3 regions of the Exiguobacterium sp. FSL W8-0210 genome follow, and region 3 is predicted to be linked to each of the others. Evidence: riboswitches for the same ligand, from Rfam matches in the RefSeq annotation. Region 3 holds a riboswitch; each other region holds the start of a gene.
What was found. Region 3 has a riboswitch for S-adenosylmethionine ahead of metK (methionine adenosyltransferase). Riboswitches for the same ligand answer to the same signal wherever they lie in the genome.
Positions count from the first base shown of each region.

Region 1: it holds a riboswitch for S-adenosylmethionine, as region 3 does, so the genes downstream of both, mtnK (S-methyl-5-thioribose kinase) here and metK (methionine adenosyltransferase) in region 3, are expected to answer to the same signal.
Region 2: it holds a riboswitch for S-adenosylmethionine, as region 3 does, so the genes downstream of both, MKY22_RS14465 (alpha/beta hydrolase) here and metK (methionine adenosyltransferase) in region 3, are expected to answer to the same signal.

Region 1 is NZ_JBBOUK010000001.1:446,556-450,802, reverse strand. Features, by position in the region: gene MKY22_RS02435 (sugar ABC transporter substrate-binding protein) at 1-456, opposite strand, end outside; gene mtnA (S-methyl-5-thioribose-1-phosphate isomerase) at 468-1,517, opposite strand; gene mtnK (S-methyl-5-thioribose kinase) at 1,514-2,680, opposite strand; SAM riboswitch class I at 2,759-2,862, opposite strand; SAM riboswitch class I at 3,067-3,168, shown strand; gene MKY22_RS02420 (2,3-diketo-5-methylthiopentyl-1-phosphate enolase) at 3,239-4,247, shown strand, end outside.
Region 2 is NZ_JBBOUK010000001.1:2,794,278-2,798,524, reverse strand. Features, by position in the region: gene MKY22_RS14475 (DedA family protein) at 1-159, opposite strand, end outside; gene MKY22_RS14470 (thymidine kinase) at 343-957, shown strand; gene MKY22_RS14465 (alpha/beta hydrolase) at 1,039-1,797, opposite strand; SAM riboswitch class I at 1,865-1,966, opposite strand; SAM riboswitch class I at 2,216-2,319, shown strand; gene MKY22_RS14460 (methionine ABC transporter ATP-binding protein) at 2,406-3,434, shown strand; gene MKY22_RS14455 (methionine ABC transporter permease) at 3,424-4,074, shown strand; gene MKY22_RS14450 (MetQ/NlpA family ABC transporter substrate-binding protein) at 4,094-4,247, shown strand, end outside.
Region 3 is NZ_JBBOUK010000001.1:2,332,528-2,336,774, reverse strand. Features, by position in the region: gene pckA (phosphoenolpyruvate carboxykinase (ATP)) at 1-1,248, opposite strand, end outside; SAM riboswitch class I at 1,483-1,609, shown strand; gene metK (methionine adenosyltransferase) at 1,738-2,946, shown strand; one part of gene MKY22_RS12200 (IS3 family transposase) at 3,013-3,944, opposite strand; one part of gene MKY22_RS12200 (IS3 family transposase) at 3,944-4,247, opposite strand, start outside.

The DNA.
Region 1 (4,247 bases), 1.9 Mb from region 3:
CTTCGCGAGTTGATGATCGTTTTGGAATGTTTCCGTCACACCTTTTAACGCCGTTCCTTTTTTCTTCGTGACCGTATCGAACGTCACGACCTTCAGCCCTTTGTCGACCGCTGGTTTAATCATGTCATAGGCGTAGTCTTCCTTACCATGCGAGATGATGAGCCCATCATAATCTTGCTGAATCGCTTGCGCGACAAGCTCCTTGAACTTGACGTCGTTACCTTCCGAAATGAACGTGCTGACTTTAAAGCCAAGCGCTTCGCCTTCACTTCGTGCGCCATCAAGGAATTGTTTCGTATGATCATCCGATGCTAGGTTGCGGATGACGGCGATCTTGACGTCCGATTGAACCCCTTTTGGTACATCCTTGACGACCTTCGTCGTCGTGGCTTCTCCATTCGCACAAGCCGCTAGTAACAGTGCCGGTGCTAGGACGGCGTAAGCTAGTTTCTTCATGACATATCTCCTTATCCGAGGGGTTGAAGCCCTGTTAATTGTTCAATCGTTTCTTCATTCGGTTGCGTGATGACACCAAGTTCGGTGATGATGCCCGTGATGAATGTGTGTGGTGTGACATCAAACGCCGGATTGAAGACAGCGACGCCTTCCGGTGCTGTCGCGACACCTTGGACAGTCGTCACTTCTTGCGGATCACGTTCTTCGATTTCGATCGCGTCTCCGGAAACGAGCGAGAAGTCGAACGTCGAGAGCGGTGCTGCGACGTAAAACGGAATACCAAAAGCTTGCGCGAGCAATGCCAATTGGAACGTCCCAATTTTATTCGCGGTATCTCCGTTTCGTGTAATGCGGTCGGCACCGACGATGATCGCATCGATCTGTTTTTCTTTCAGCGTATGGGCGACCATGTTGTCCGTAATTAACGTGACATCGATGCCGGCACGTTGTAGCTCCCATGTCGTCAGTCGTGCTCCCTGCAGTAATGGTCGCGTCTCACTCGCAAAAACAGATAATTCAATGCCGCGTTCTTTTGCGATATAGAACGGCGCAAGTGCTGTTCCATAAGCAGCGGTCGCAATCGATCCAGCATTACAGATCGTTAGGATCCGGTTGCCTGACTGGAACAATTCCAGTGCATGAATCCCGATTTGACGTGACGTCTGCGCATCCTGGTCGTATAAGGCAATCGTCCGCTGCTCGAGCCGTTCGCGGATCTCTTCTACCGACGTCCCGTCTTGAATGATTGGATTCAATTGATCAAGGACATTTCGTAAGTTAACAGCCGTCGGTCGTGTCGCGAGTAACGTCGCTGATGTCTCAAGCAAAATCTGCTTATAGATCGACAGTTCTGCTTCAAACCGGTACGCCTCTTGAACGAGTACGAATCCGCCAAATAAACTGATCGCAGGCGCCCCTCGGACGCGCAGTTGTTTAATCGCTTCGACCGCTTGTGCAAGATCGGTAATGACTTCATAGTGTTCTTCCTGCGGTAGACGTGTCTGATCGAGAATCGTCAAGACACGGTCTTCATAACGAATACTTTGAACGAATGTACTCATCGGCTAAGTTCCTCCGTTACGTCGAAGTTTCGTAAATCATCAAATGTCCGGCACTCGGTCCGACGTTTGATTAACGCCGATCCTAAACGTAAAGCATGTTGTTTTCGTTCTAGTCGTTCCGTCATAGAACTAATCGTTTCTAAATCAGCGACCGGTGCGAGTCCGATCGTCCGACGAATCAGTTCGCAACCGGCAAAGCCGAGTGCATCCTGTAGAATCGTGCTCAGTACATCGTCGACGAGTCCCGATGTCCGGAATGGTTCGACGGCTTCGCGTTCCCATAAGGCGCGGAACGTCGAAGCGAACGTCAGCCAGAACGTATCGATGTCGCGAATCCGGGCATCACGAAGTGCTGAATAATCCGGGTATGCTGCAAAGAATAAGTGGGCGATGAACTGTCCGACATCGAATCCGAATGGACCATAAAAGGCGAATTCTGGATCGATGACTTTCGTTTCCGTTGCCGAAGCAAAGATGCTTCCTGTATGTAGATCGCCGTGTAGCAACGCATCTCCTTTTGTGATGAAAAGCGCTTCGAGTTTTGCGACTTCGCGTTTCAACTCATCGTCCGCCCACAGACGTGCCACCTCTTCTTCAAGCCCGGCTTCAATCTCGTTCGTCTCCGCGTCATGGAACGGATCCGTGAAGATTAATTTTTCCGTGATGTCGCACAAGTCCGGATTGTAGTACGTTCGGGCGACACGTTTTTTTTCAACCGGACCAAGCGCAAAGTCCGATGTATGGAATAAAGTCCGAGCGAGATAAGAACCAATATGTTCCGCAAGCAACGGATACTGTTCACCTGCGAGTAAACCGCTTCGAACGATTGTCAGATGTGAAAGATCTTCCATGACCGTATACGCCTCGTCGTGACTAGCATGAAAGACACGCGGTACGAACGGCACGGCATGCCGGGCGAATTCACGGAGTGCGGATTGCTCGATCCACGCCCGCTCGAGTGATAGTGGCCAGCTCTCACCGACGACTTTCGCGTACGGGAGTGCTTGTTTTAGAATCAAGCGATGTTCGCCTTCTCGAATCCGAAAGACGAGGTTGAGGTTCCCGTCGCCAATCTCTTCTGCTTCGACGGCTCCATCGCCGATCAGTCCTAATGTCCGAACACGATCAATCGCGTCCTGTTCTGTGAATGCTTTATATGTCATCTCAGTTTCCCCCTATGTGATACACGAAAAAGCGCCTCTTTTCGTCATCGAAAAGAGGCGCAGGAAAGTCACTGCGTCCTCTTATCTCTCAGACGAAACGTCTGTTGGATGTAGCACCGTGCCAAGTGGTCGGTTGCTGCGGCGTCATCGGGCCAATTCCCTCTGCCAACTCGCGATAAGAGTCGTATGTAGTTGTCGTGTGTGATATTGATTTGAATCTTACGCAATCGACTTCCTCGCTGTCAAATCGAAATCAAGCAGAAACGGACATCATTTTTAAGTCATCTATAGAAAGAGTATTTTCAAAAAAATAAATTTTCTAAAAAAGTTTGACAAGTCACGATTCTCATGTAAAAATTGCAATTAGATTTCACAATTTCATCCAATTCTTATCAAGAGCAGACGGAGGGACAAGCCCTACGATGTCGCAGCAACCGACCTTTTGGCACGGTGCTAATTCTTGCAGCTACTAAGCTGACAGATAAGAGTCCACGTTCGAATCATTCATGGTCTCTTGTCGCTGACGAGAGACCATTTTTTTGTTGAAGGAGGAAAGACATGGCTTATATCACTGCTACTTATCAATTGACTGCCCGTGATCGACTCGAGCAACGCGCTGAACAACTCGCGCTTGGTCTGACAGTCGGTTCTTGGACGGAACTGAATCATCTCGAACAACAACAACTCGCCTCGTTCAAAGGGGAAGTCGTACATACCGAAGAGCGCGATGGTAAAGGCTATATCACGATTCGTTACCCGGAACACAATGTATCGCGCGACTTTTCTGCGATTCTGACGACCGTCTTCGGGAAACTCTCACTCGACGGTGAAATCAAATTAACGGAATTGCTACTACCCGATACATTTACGTCGGACTTTCCAGGTGCGAAATTCGGGATCGAAGGGGTCCGTTCCTTGATCGGTGTCGAAGATCGCCCATTATTAATGAGCATCTTCAAAGGAGTCATCGGACGCGATTTATCGTTCCTTCGTGATCAACTCGAAGGACAACTCGCTGGTGGGATTGATCTCGTCAAAGACGATGAGATCCTATACGACAATCCGTTGACACCGACGATTGACCGGGCACGGATCGGACGTGAGGTCATCGATGCTCACTTCCAACGGACCGGTAAACGTGCGTTATATGCGATCACACTCAGTGGTCCCGTCTTTACGCTCAAGGATCAAGCCAAGCGATTGATTGATGCTGGAGCGACTGCTTTCTTGCTGAATACCTTCACATACGGACTCGACGTCTTACGCGAACTGGCGAGTGATCCGGAAATCAACGTTCCGATCTTCAATCATCCGGCATATAGCGGTGCGTTGATTGCTAGCCCGAATCACGGAGTCGCAGCTCCTGTCTTACTCGGCACTTTACCGCGTGCTGCTGGAGCAGACTTGACGCTATTCCCGTCTCCTTACGGCAATGTCGCTTTGCCAAAGGATGTCGCTCGTGGTATCGCGGTCGAAGCGACCCGTCTTGGTCAGACGAAATCGATCTTCCCGGTTCCTTCAGCCGGTATTCATCCTGGACTCGTCGCTCAACTCGTACGGGACTTCG
Region 2 (4,247 bases), 460 kb from region 3:
CAGCGGTAGATTGCCTTGATGCATCCAAAAACCGGACAGGACGAGCAAGGTCTCATCAGGAACCGGCAATCCCACGATACCACCTGCGAGAAGGACGGAAAGACCAAGGGCGCCATATTGGTGCAGAATGTCATGTAAGAGATGATGAATCGGGGACACCTTCTTTCGCGAGAATCTTCTTCTTTAGTGTACAGGAAATGGATGAAGGTTGGAATGAAAGGACAAAAATTCTAGGTAAAGAAAAAATGAATTTTGATTTCCGGAAGTCAACCCTTTTTCTCAATACCGTTTCGAGCTATACTCGTTAAAGTGACTATTTTTAGAGGACGGTGTCGGACGATGATGCATGTAATAAATCAGTACGGCTGGATCGAAGTAATTTGTGGTAGTATGTTTTCCGGGAAATCGGAAGAGTTGATTCGTCGTGTCAGACGGGCACAGTACGGCAAACTGCCCGTTCAAGTATTCAAGCCGGCAATCGACGACCGGTACCATGAAGAGCATGTCGTCTCTCACATCGGAAATTCCGTCGTGGCGATTCCAATGGCGACGAGTCGTGATCTCTATGCAGCAGTAGCGGAAGAAACACAAATTGTCGGAATTGATGAAGTTCAATTCTTTGATGATGAGATCGTTCAAGTCATCGAAGCACTTGCGCAAGACGGAAAACGCGTCATTTGTGCAGGACTCGATCAGGATTTCCGGGCAGAGCCATTTGGCAAGATGCCGGAATTACTGGCGCGCGCAGAATTTGTGACGAAACTTCAGGCGATCTGTCTCTCATGTGGCGATCCGGCTTCCCGGACACAACGTTTGATTGATGGAAAACCAGCGAACTATGATGATCCGATCATTTTAGTCGGCGCTTCAGAATCGTATGAGCCACGGTGCCGCCACTGCCATGAAGTGCCAGGAAAGCCGAAGCCGCTCCAAACGATGCAACACCAAAAAGGATAAACAAAAAAGACGAACCGATGATGGTCGTCCTTTGATGTAACAGCTGTTCGCTTCTAAGTGAAGACGAATAGCTGTTTTTTTTTATCCCGTTTCCTGTGAGAAACGACTCGAGCGTTCGATGAAACGAATCGTCTCACGCACGATCAAATCCTGATCATGATCGAGGGTCGCGACGTGGTACGAGTTGAGGAGACAGTAGATTCGTTTATCATTCGTCCCGATGTGCTGGTGCAGATAATCCGAGCTCGACGGCGGAACGACGTGATCGGTCGCCGAGTAGAGAATCAATGTCGGCAGGAGAATGGATCCGAGGCGTCCTTTTGTCTCATCCATTAGACGGACGAGTTCGAACGCACAACGGCTCGGAACGAGGTCATAAATGATTTCGAAGGCTGCTCGCTTAATGTCCGGTGCCCCTTCCGGTAAGTACTGTGGACCGTCCTCGAACGAAAGTGCTTCATAGGATGGAACGGAGAGTGCGGCATTGATCGTAATGATGCCGGCAAACGGAATGCCGTCAGCAGCGAGCGACAACGCAAGCGTCGCACCCATCGATTGACCGATGACGAAGACTTGATCGCATGTTTCTTGTAAACGTTCATAGCCGTCTTGCAGGCTTTGCTTCCAACATCGAGCAGTCGATTGTTCAAACTCGCGGACGTTCGTTCCATGTCCACGTAAGCGCGGGGCATAGACGGTAAAACCTTCGGCAGCAAATGCCTCACCGACGTCCCGGACACTCTGCGGAGTGGCGTTAAAACCATGACAGATTAGAATGCCGATCGGTCCACCTTGAAGATAAAATGCTTCAGCACCAGTCAATACAGGATAGTTCATCATTACTATTTTTCCTCCATTCATGAAAAAAACTCGTCGACGTCACTGCTTGGACGCCCACGAGTTTTTCACCGTATCATCCAAAGCCGCGCTTTGCTGGTCGGAGCACCTTACAGATTGCAGGTTGCCGTGAAGTCATAGAGCCAGGTCTCTCGTTCACTCTTGATAAATATCATATTGGAATTGTCGGATTAATCATTGAAACGATGGTAGCACGACCGAAAATGACTTGTCAAATCGTTCTTGACGAATCATGATCCGTTCAGTAAGCTAACTCATAACTTGTTCATCCATCGATATGCGCCAAATGGATTATTTTTGAAAAGTTGGTTGACTTTTAAAGGTTCGACCCGTAATGTAAAAATTAGTTTTACGACATAAGCAACAACACAACAACACACATACGAATTTCATACCGCAATACTTATCCAGAGAGGTGGAGGGACTGGCCCTACGAAACCTCGGCAACAGACTCATTATGAGCACTGTGCCAATTCCATCAGACAGATGTCTGAGAGATGAGTGGAGTGGATTCTGCCACTGTGCGGATCCAGGTCTCTTCTTGTTTCTCAAGAAGGGACCTTTTTTGTTGAATGAAGGGGGAAAACGGAATGATTGCATTTCATCAAGTCAAAAAAACGTACGTCACGAAAGATCAGACGATTGCAGCGCTCGACGGTGTCGACCTGACGATCGAAAAAGGTGAAATCTTTGGGGTCATCGGTTTTAGCGGTGCCGGAAAAAGTTCACTGCTCCGCTGCGTCAATCTGTTAGAACGACCGACGTCAGGAACGGTGACGGTCGATGGGGAAGATTTAACGCAACTGTCTCCGAAAAAGTTACGCCAAGCAAAACAACGGATCGGGATGATCTTTCAGCACTTCAATCTGTTGAATGCGAACACGGTCTTTACGAATGTCGCGAAACCACTCGTTCTCGCAGGCGTCAAGAAAGACGAAATTCGCCGCCGGGTGACGGAGTTACTCGAATTCGTCGATCTCGCGGACAAAGCAGATCATTATCCGGATCAATTGTCGGGTGGGCAGAAACAGCGCGTTGGTATCGCCCGGGCACTCGCGACGCAACCTTCCGTCCTTTTATGTGACGAAGCGACGTCAGCACTTGATCCCCAGACGACACATCATATTCTTCAGTTATTAAAACGGATCAATGCCGAGTACGGGATCACGATTCTCTTGATTACCCACGAGATGGGCGTCATCCGGGAGATTTGCGACCGGGTCGCCGTCATTGAAGCTGGAAAGTTGATCGAGTCAGGAACGGTCTTTGATGTCTTTTCAAACCCGCAGACTGAGACAGCGAAAAATTTCGTTCGCTCCGTCATGCATGACGAGATTCCAGCGTCGATTCGTCAGTTGATCGAGTCCCGGAATGCGAATCCAATCTATAAGATTCACTTCCTTGGACATCACACCGGACAACCACTCTTATCGCAAGTCGCAAAACGCTTCGACGTCGATGTCAATATCCTGCACGGTAGCATCACGGAGTTGCAGGATACGCCGTTCGGCACATTACTCGTTGAACTGATCGGTGAGACGACAGAAGTGAAACGAGCGTTACACTACATCGATCAGGCGCAGGTAACCGTTGAGGAGGTGCTCGCTGATGCTAGTTAACTACAGTGATATCTGGACAGCATTCTTGCAGACGATGACGATGGTATCCGTTTCGCTCTTGTTCTCGACCTTGATCGGCTTACCACTCGGTATCCTGCTTGTCGTCACGCGAAAAGGAGCGTTACTTGAAAATGTTCCGTTGTTCACGTTCTTCAACAGTATCGTCAATATTTTCCGCTCGATTCCGTTCATCATCTTACTCGTCGCGATCATCCCGTTGACGCGCTTGATCGTTCAGACATCGATCGGAACAGAAGCCGCAATCGTTCCGCTCGTCTTTTACGCTGCACCGTACATGGCGCGTCTGATCGAGAGTTCTTTACTCGAAGTCGATAAAGGCGTTCTTGAAGCAGCAGAAGCGATGGGCGCGACACCGTTTCAAACGATTTTCCGCTTCCTCCTACCGGAAGCACTCGGTTCACTCATCCTGAACTTAACGATCGCGACGGTCGGCTTGATCGGGGCGTCGGCGATGGCAGGCGCCATCGGTGGTGGCGGTTTGGGTGACTTAGCAATTACTTACGGCTATCAACGGTTTGATACGAAAGTCATGATCATCACGGTCGGGATTCTCGTCATCTTAGTCCAAGGCTTACAGACGACAGGCAACATCGTCGCACGAAAAATCAGAAGACATTAATCAAGGGAGCGATTCAGCCATGAAAAAAGCAGTAGCAATTGGAGCAACACTCACGACGATTTTATTTGCCGGGTGCGCAGCATCAGGAGAAGACGAAAAGACGATCAAGCTCGGTGTCAGCGGTTCAGACACACAAGTTTGGGATTATGTCGCGAAAAAAGCAGAGAAGGAAG
Region 3 (4,247 bases):
AACGGTAACACCATGACGATCAATCAATTCGCCGAGCATCGTCGCATACTTTTCAGGCATCAGTGGAAGGAATGGTGAACCGAAGCACGTCGAGAAGGTCGCTTCTGGTTCCGTGACACCGCGTTCTGTTCCAGCGAGTTTTGATGTATATCCTGATAGGAAGTGATACATCGCTTGTTCTTTCGTCAATTTGCTGATCGGAGGCAAGACGCCGTACGCATCAGCTGTCAAGAAGACAATCGTCTTCGGATGACCAGCGCGTGACGGAACAGCGATGTTATCGATTGCAGTGATCGGATAAGCAGCACGCGTATTTTCCGTCAACGATGTATCATCGTAATCAGGATGACGGGCTTCGTCGAGTACGACGTTCTCAAGGACGGTTCCGAAACGGATCGCGTCAAAGATTTGCGGTTCTTTTTCACGCGATAGATTGACCGTCTTCGCGTAACATCCGCCTTCGATGTTGAAGACACCATCGTGCGACCAACCATGCTCATCGTCACCGATCAATTGACGGCTATCATCGGCTGAAAGGGTGGTCTTACCAGTACCAGATAGACCGAAGAACAAGGCGACGTCGCCTTCGTGTCCGACGTTTGCCGAGCAGTGCATCGAAAGGACGTTTTCTTGTGGCAAGAGGTAGTTCATGACGGAAAAGATCGACTTTTTGATTTCTCCAGCGTATTCCGTTCCACCGATCAAGACGATCCGGTGTTCGAACGACATCGCGATGAACGTCTCGGAGTTCGTTCCGTCAACGGCAGGATCTGCTTTGAAATGTGGCGCGTAGACGACCGTGAACGGTTCGAAGGCAGCCACTTCAGGATACTCGCGTAAAAAGAGTTGTTTGGCAAACAGGTTATGCCAAGCATATTGTGTGAGCACACGGACCGGAAGGGTGAAGTGCGTATCTGCTCCAGCAGCAGCTTCTGTGTAGTAGAGATGATCAGCTTCGTTCATGTAACGAAGAACCTTTTGCAACAATTGTTCAAATTTGTCTCCATCCATTGGTTGGTTGACATGACCCCAATCAATGTGAGACTCGCAGGAAGAATCACGGACGATGAACTTATCTTTTGGTGAACGACCTGTAAATTTCCCCGTTTCTACAGATAATGCGCCGTTCTCAGCAAGGACACCTTCTTCGTTTAGAATCGCATGTTCGACAAGTTCAGCAACAGATAGTTGTTTGAACACATGCTCTTTCTTGAGTAGTTCTTCGATATTCAGGACCGTTATCGGCATCCTGACCCCACCTTTCCCCTACGTTGGTTTTGGCTCACTGTATTTAGCATGACACATTTATTATATGTGACATACTAAAGAGAGAGCAATCATTTTCTAGTGCTGATTTCTATTTATCTGGAAACGCTTTCAGCATTAACAGTTTAACATCTCTTTCAAAAAGTTTCGACTAGAATTTGAAACCTTGCTTGACAGAGTAGTTACAACTTTATATCATGTAATTCGTAACGGATACTCTTATTCTGAGCAGGTGGAGGGAACAAGGCCCGAAGAAACCCGGCAACCGTCCTACATTAATTCACATATTAATGAGGGAAAAGGTGCTCTCCTGAAGCGAAGTAAACACTTCGAACGATAAGAGGGTAAAGGAAGAACGCACAACCTTTCCCTGACCATTTTTTGGACTTGGAAAGGTTTTTTTCATTTTACCGTCCCACTCAACTAGGGGAAATGAGTACACCGTCAAATTCTTTTTTGGGAGGGTCATACATGACAAACCTTAATCGCCGACTATTCACGTCGGAGTCAGTCACTGAAGGTCATCCAGATAAAATCTGTGACCAAATTTCGGATTCAATTCTTGATGCAATCCTCGCAGCGGATCCAAACGCGCGTGTTGCGGCAGAAACTTCTGTTACAACAGGTCTCGTTCTCGTTGCAGGTGAGATCACGACATCCACTTACGTCGACATTCCAAAAGTCGTTCGTGAAACGATTCGTGAGATCGGTTATACACGCGCGAAATACGGTTTTGACGCGGACACATGTGCTGTATTGACATCAATCGATGAGCAATCAGCAGACATCGCTCTTGGTGTAGACCAAGCGCTTGAAGCACGTGAAGGTAGCATGTCTGATGCAGAAATCGATGCAATCGGTGCAGGAGACCAAGGTCTCATGTTCGGTTACGCAACGAAAGAAACACCAGAACTCATGCCACTTCCAATCTCGCTTTCACACCGTCTCGCACGCCGTTTGGCAGAAGTGCGTAAAAACGGTCAACTCGACTACCTTCGTCCGGACGGAAAAACACAAGTCACGGTCGAATACAACGAGAACAACGAGCCGGTTCGTGTCGATACGATCGTCATCTCGACACAACACGCGGAAGAAGTTACGCTTAAGCAAATTCAAGCTGACTTGAAAGAACACGTCATCACACCGGTCATCCCGGCTGAATACATCGACGCAGCAACGAAATTCTTCATCAATCCAACTGGTCGTTTCGTCATCGGCGGACCACAAGGAGATGCTGGATTGACGGGTCGTAAGATCATCGTTGATACGTATGGTGGATACGCACGCCACGGCGGTGGAGCATTCTCAGGTAAAGATCCAACAAAAGTCGACCGTTCAGCTGCATACGCAGCACGTTACGTCGCGAAGAACCTCGTTGCTGCAGGTCTTGCAGATAAAGCAGAAGTTCAACTCGCGTACGCAATCGGTGTCGCGCACCCAGTATCAATCGCGGTTGACACATTCGGTACAGGAAAACTTCCTGAAGCGCAACTCGTCGAATTGGTTGCTGAAAACTTCGATCTTCGTCCGGCTGGAATCATCAACATGCTTGATCTCCGTCGTCCGATCTATCGTCAAACAGCTGCATACGGTCACTTCGGTCGTACAGATGTTGAGCTTCCATGGGAACAAACAGATAAAGCAGCAGTTCTTGAAGAACAAGCAAAACGTTTCGCATAATCAAAAAGTCCGAGAACCCTATGAACTGCTCCCTGTCAAGTAGACAGGACAAATAATAAAAATCCTTTAAACGGCTTGCGCTCTGTATTCTAATGGAGCCAAGCCGTTTAATCGTTGTTGATATCGTTCTTCATTGTAGAAGTAAATATATTTCTGGATTGCGAGTCGGAGTTCGTCGAACTCCGCAAACTTATGTAGATAATAACTTTCGCACTTCAACGCTCCCCAAAAGGACTCCATCGGTCCGTTATCAATACATCTTCCAACCCGAGACATACTTTGTGTAATGCCTGCCACGCGTGTCATATGACGAAACGCATGAGAAGTATATTGAAATCCTCGATCACTATGAAGCAAGGGACGACTTCCGGATGCGCCCTGTAGGGCGTGTTCAAGAGTATCGAACACAAGCTGATTATTATTGGAATGCCCAAGAACGAAGGCACGGATGGATCCATCATATAGGTCCAGAATGGCGCTCAAATACGCCTTCTGAGAGGCGCCATACTTCAGTTCCGTGACATCCGTCACCCATTTTTGGTTCGGTCCTGCGGCGTTGAAATCACGGTTCAGAATGTTCTCTGCAGTCTGTTGAGGGCGATTACGAATATACAAAGGACGTTTCCGGCGTATGACGCAATGAATACCGGCGACATGCATCAGGCGACGGACACGCTTCGCGTTGACGTTTCTTCCGAAACGACGTTTCAGGTTCAATGTCATCCGTCGGTAGCCATAGATTCCGTTCACCGTAAGGTGGATCTCGTTCATCTCTTCGATGATTTTCATGTTCTCCGTCTCACGAGTCTGTGGTATACCAATCCGGCGTAACCACTTGTAGTAGGCAGCGCGCGAGACTCCAGCGAGGTGACACAGGGCGATGATCGGGTAACCAAATTGCTCTACCGATGATTGAATGGCTTCATATTTATCTTGAAGACGAATTTGACTTAACGTGACCTCCTCTCGATCTCCTCTAACTTTTTTAAGAAATCGTTCTCCATGCGTAGACGCTCATTTTCTTTCTCGAGTCGTTTCAGATCCAACGCCAAACGGTCTGTATCCGTCAATTCTTCTACTGGCTTCTGACGTCCGCGACGGTCCATCAGTGCGTCGATTCCGTCCTTCTCGAACTTTCTTACCCAGCTATAAATTTGTTGGTACGAGACCCGATGGGTCTTCATGATGCTTTGATAGTCTTTTCTGTTCTGTATACAGTCCATGACTGCCTGGACACGCTCTTCGAATGTAGTGGTTCTACCTTTAGTCATAGTGGATCGCTCCTTCAATGGTTTCCCTTG